DNA from 2 places in the Bacillus sp. FJAT-53060 genome. Region 1 is predicted to be linked to the other one. Evidence: a T-box and tRNA genes for the amino acid it is inferred to sense, from the RefSeq annotation. Region 1 holds a T-box; the other holds one or more tRNA genes.
The links. A T-box is a leader RNA that pairs with one kind of tRNA and senses whether it is charged. The one in region 1 lies ahead of ileS (isoleucine--tRNA ligase), so its partner is inferred to be a tRNA-Ile.
Positions count from the first base shown of each region.

Region 2: it encodes a tRNA-Ile, which carries the amino acid that the T-box ahead of ileS (isoleucine--tRNA ligase) is inferred to sense. The anticodon was not compared.

Region 1 is NZ_JBAWSW010000001.1:235,953-238,182, forward strand. It holds gene ileS (isoleucine--tRNA ligase) at 1-964, opposite strand, end outside; T-box leader at 1,025-1,262, opposite strand; gene WAX46_RS01270 (DivIVA domain-containing protein) at 1,322-1,816, opposite strand; gene WAX46_RS01275 (YlmH family RNA-binding protein) at 1,843-2,230, opposite strand, start outside.
Region 2 is NZ_JBAWSW010000038.1:19,096-21,325, reverse strand. It holds tRNA gene WAX46_RS12850 (tRNA-Met) at 1-71, shown strand, start outside; tRNA gene WAX46_RS12845 (tRNA-Ile) at 76-152, shown strand; tRNA gene WAX46_RS12840 (tRNA-Ser) at 160-252, shown strand; tRNA gene WAX46_RS12835 (tRNA-Met) at 274-350, shown strand; tRNA gene WAX46_RS12830 (tRNA-Asp) at 374-450, shown strand; tRNA gene WAX46_RS12825 (tRNA-Phe) at 470-542, shown strand; tRNA gene WAX46_RS12820 (tRNA-His) at 570-645, shown strand; tRNA gene WAX46_RS12815 (tRNA-Gly) at 655-725, shown strand; tRNA gene WAX46_RS12810 (tRNA-Ile) at 747-823, shown strand; tRNA gene WAX46_RS12805 (tRNA-Asn) at 830-904, shown strand; tRNA gene WAX46_RS12800 (tRNA-Ser) at 909-999, shown strand; tRNA gene WAX46_RS12795 (tRNA-Glu) at 1,009-1,080, shown strand; gene WAX46_RS12790 (TspO/MBR family protein) at 1,156-1,632, opposite strand; gene WAX46_RS12785 (TraR/DksA C4-type zinc finger protein) at 1,720-2,230, opposite strand, start outside.

The DNA.
Region 1 (2,230 bases):
AGCCTGTTCCTGCATCAGTTGTCACGTGGTCGCCGAGCATAATGAGAGAATCTCTACCGTAAATTGGATGCTCTGCCACGATATTGTCTAATTCTTTTCCTTTTAGTGTTTTCACGACTTCGTATTCATCAAAGCCAATTGTTTTTACCACTTGTTCAACTAGCTCAGATGCGACGACATATCGCTCAACTCCGACTTTGAGCACACTGTACTCTAGGTTTGGATGAACACAGATACCAACGTTTGCAGGAATTGTCCAAGGTGTTGTTGTCCAGATGATGAATTGTTCACCATTTTTAAGTACGCCTTTCCCATCTTTCACTTTAAATGATACGTAGATGGATGGTGAGCGCTTGTCTTTATATTCAATTTCCGCTTCTGCTAGTGCTGATTCACTTGAAGGTGACCAGTTAACAGGCTTTAGCCCTTTGTAAATATAGCCTCTTTTCGCCATTTCACCAAAGACAAGAATTTGCTGCGCTTCGTATTCAGGCTTTAATGTCACATATGGATTGTCCCAGTCTGCTCTTACGCCTAATCGTTTGAACTGATTGCGCTGACCTTCGATTTGTTTCCAAGCATACTCTTCGCATCGTTTGCGGAATTCTGCTGTAGACATTTCTTTTCGTTTCACTTTTTTATTTTTAGTGAGCGCTGTTTCGATAGGTAAACCGTGTGTATCCCAGCCCGGTACGTATGGTGCGTGGAACCCGTTCATTGATTTAAAACGGACAATAAAATCTTTCAAAATTTTATTGAGTGCGTGTCCCATATGAATGTCACCATTCGCATATGGAGGTCCATCATGCAAAATAAAAGTAGGGCGTCCTTTTGTCCGCTCTAAGACCATTTGATAGATATCTTTTTCTGCCCACTGCTCTTGAATTTCAGGCTCTTTGTTTGGCAAGTTCCCTCTCATCGGGAATTCTGTTTTTGGCATTAATAAGGTGTCTTTGTAGTTCATACCCATTCCTCCATATGCAAATTTGTATTAAAAAAAACAATAAAAAAAGCCCTCTCATCCCTAAGGGACGAGAAGGCTTATCTCGCGGTACCACCCTTTTAGACAAGCGATATGAAACAGTCGCTTATCCACTCTAAAATCGTAACGTGATCAGACGCCTTTTCTTACTGATTCATTTCAGAAAAGGAACTAAAGGGGTGATCTCATTGCAGCGCTTCGTAATTTCAGGCTTCCACCATCCCTGATTCGCTTTATTACACATACAACAACTGCGAGTGTCCCTATCAAACGTTTATCTCTTGTTAATTTATGATGGTATTATATGCAACATGAGCACATCATGTCAAGATGATGCGCTTATTCTTTTTCGTCAAAGACAGCGTCAACTTCATATTCCAGCAAATGATCCCAATCATCATTTTTCAGAAGATCAAGCTGAGCTTCGATGAGCATTTGGAAACGAGTTCTAAAGACCTTCGATTGTTTCTTCAGCTCTTCGATTTCCATCGCAATTTTTCTTGATTTTGATAGCGCTTCGTTGATAATACGGTCTGCATTTTTTTCTGCTTCACGAATAATCAATTTCGCTTCTTTGTCAGAATGACGTTTCACGTCTTCAGCTGCTTCCTGTGCAACAAGAATCGATTTGTTTAATGTTTCTTCAATTGTCGCAAAATGACCTAGTCTTTCATCAAGCTCGTTGACTTTGTCTTCAAGTTCGTTTTTTTTACGAAGCACGATCTCGTAATCTTTACGTACTTGGCTTAAAAACTCATTTACTTCATCTTCGTCATAGCCACGAAAACTTTTTGTGAACGTTTTATTATGAATATCATTAGGTGTTAATGGCAACCTCGCCACCTCCAGATTCAAGTTCGTTATGTCAGAAGCTCAAATGTTACTTTAAATTTATCTTTTTTTGTCTTCCCATCAATTGTTTTTAAGTTAAAGCGGCCATATCCCCGCAATGAAAGCTGATCGCCTTCGCCAATCGTGAAGGAAGGGTCCTCAGTGACTTTCCAGTTTACTTTTACAAGGCCATTTTTGACTAAAAGCTGTGCTTTTTGCCGAGATTGCCGGCTGACTGCGGCACATACAGCGTCAAGTCGCAATGAAGAAATGGTATCTTCTTTGATATCGATCTTGCTGATGACTGGCTTTAAATCCGCCTGGCTAATTTCCTCTAATGAAACGGATGCTCTGCCGACATGTGTCAGCTGCACTTGAACAAAATCGGCTACATCGCTTGTACAAATAAACTGCACA
Region 2 (2,230 bases), on a different contig from region 1:
GGTGTAGCTCAGCTGGCTAGAGCGTACGGTTCATACCCGTGAGGTCGGGGGTTCGATCCCCTCCGCCGCTATAAAGGACCTTTAGCTCAGTTGGTTAGAGCAGACGGCTCATAACCGTCCGGTCGTAGGTTCGAGTCCTACAAGGTCCACCATCTATACGGAGGAATACCCAAGTCTGGCTGAAGGGATCGGTCTTGAAAACCGACAGAGGTGTCAAAGCCTGCGGGGGTTCGAATCCCTCTTCCTCCGCCATATTTTTTAAAACCCTATCATCGCGGGGTGGAGCAGTTCGGTAGCTCGTCGGGCTCATAACCCGAAGGTCGCAGGTTCAAATCCTGCCCCCGCAACCAAATTTTCTTTTTATCTTTATATTGGTCCGGTAGTTCAGTTGGTTAGAATGCCTGCCTGTCACGCAGGAGGTCGCGGGTTCGAGTCCCGTCCGGACCGCCATTTTTCAAAAAGAATACATGGCTCGGTAGCTCAGTTGGTAGAGCAACGGACTGAAAATCCGTGTGTCGGCGGTTCGATTCCGTCCCGAGCCACTTTTACAAATAAATATTAACAGTATGGCGGTTGTGGCGAAGTGGTTAACGCACCAGATTGTGGCTCTGGCACTCGTGGGTTCGATTCCCATCAATCGCCCCATACATATTTGCGTGTGTAGTTTAGTGGTAAAACCTCAGCCTTCCAAGCTGATGTCGTGGGTTCGATTCCCATCACCCGCTTCATTTGTATATTTTGTTCATGGGCCTATAGCTCAGCTGGTTAGAGCGCACGCCTGATAAGCGTGAGGTCGGTGGTTCGAGTCCACTTAGGCCCACCATGATCTTCCGCAGTAGCTCAGTGGTAGAGCTATCGGCTGTTAACCGATCGGTCGTAGGTTCGAGTCCTACCTGCGGAGCCATAATGGAGAAGTACTCAAGTGGCTGAAGAGGCGCCCCTGCTAAGGGTGTAGGTCGCGCAAGCGGCGCGAGGGTTCAAATCCCTCCTTCTCCGCCATGATTATATGGCCCGTTGGTCAAGCGGTTAAGACACCGCCCTTTCACGGCGGTAACACGGGTTCGAATCCCGTACGGGTCATTCCTAAAAGAGGTCTATGCAAGATCTTTTTTTATTTTCATCAAAACGAAAGTCTGCGATCATAGCGGTATTTTTTTACATATTCATGGAAAAGATCGTATATGACAAGTATGTCGCAAAGAACCCCCATAAGACGTAAGGAATCAATAAAATTGGAACGACTTTGCTGAGTTTACGTGAGACGATGACTAGTGCAAGTGCTGTCAGTGCAACAAGCAGGCAGTCGATGGTAGCAGCAAACAAATCTTTTTGTGTAAATTGAAAGAAGCTAAATGCCTGATTGAATACGTAATTTAAAATAAAGAGTATCCAAAAGGGTAAAGTGATTTTTTGAAAACCATACTTCCCATAAATAATGGCTGCGGACAATGAAATGAGGGCAAATAAGACAGCCCAGACAGCACCAATCACACCACCACTAGGAGTCCATTCTGGTTTGTTTAATACATCATACCATTCTCTGTCAATCGGGAATAAGAATCCAGCAATCGAAAATAGTGCGTATGTAATAAAGAAGACAATAATCGCCCAAATAATGCTTTTTTTAGCCATCAAGAATCTCCTCCAATCAAATTTTACTCTTAAAGTAATTTCCCATTTATTACATGATATAAACATAAAGCCCCCAATATGAGGGGACTAGTTATTTTCTTCTATATAAGGTTCTTCTTCGTACGGCTTCAGATCACCAAAAACTGTCATGACACCTTCTTCATCTAATGCATCTTCGTAGGCTTTGTGTGCTTTGTTCGGATACACATGGCTTGCTTTACCTTCAATATCGGCAGCTGCGAATCCTTCATAGTCTTCTACATAATCTTCATCTTCTGATTGTGTATACATATCATCGTATGTCAGCGGTGGAAATTCCATATCGGACGGGGTATCAGAACTGCCATAGCGTTCTACGTCTTGATATGCATCTTCTCCATCGTAGGCAGCACTTTCTTCATTTTCAAATTGTCCTGATGGCGGATTTAGTAAATCCTCTTCAATCGGACGTTTTTGTGAAACTGTCTTCTCTTTTGAATGTTCTGTGCATGTGACGGCGGTAGGTAGGGCTTCTAGGCGCTCTTTAGAAATAGGGGATTTACATATCTTACACACACCATAAGTGCCATCTGCGATTGCTTGGAGTGCTTCATTGATG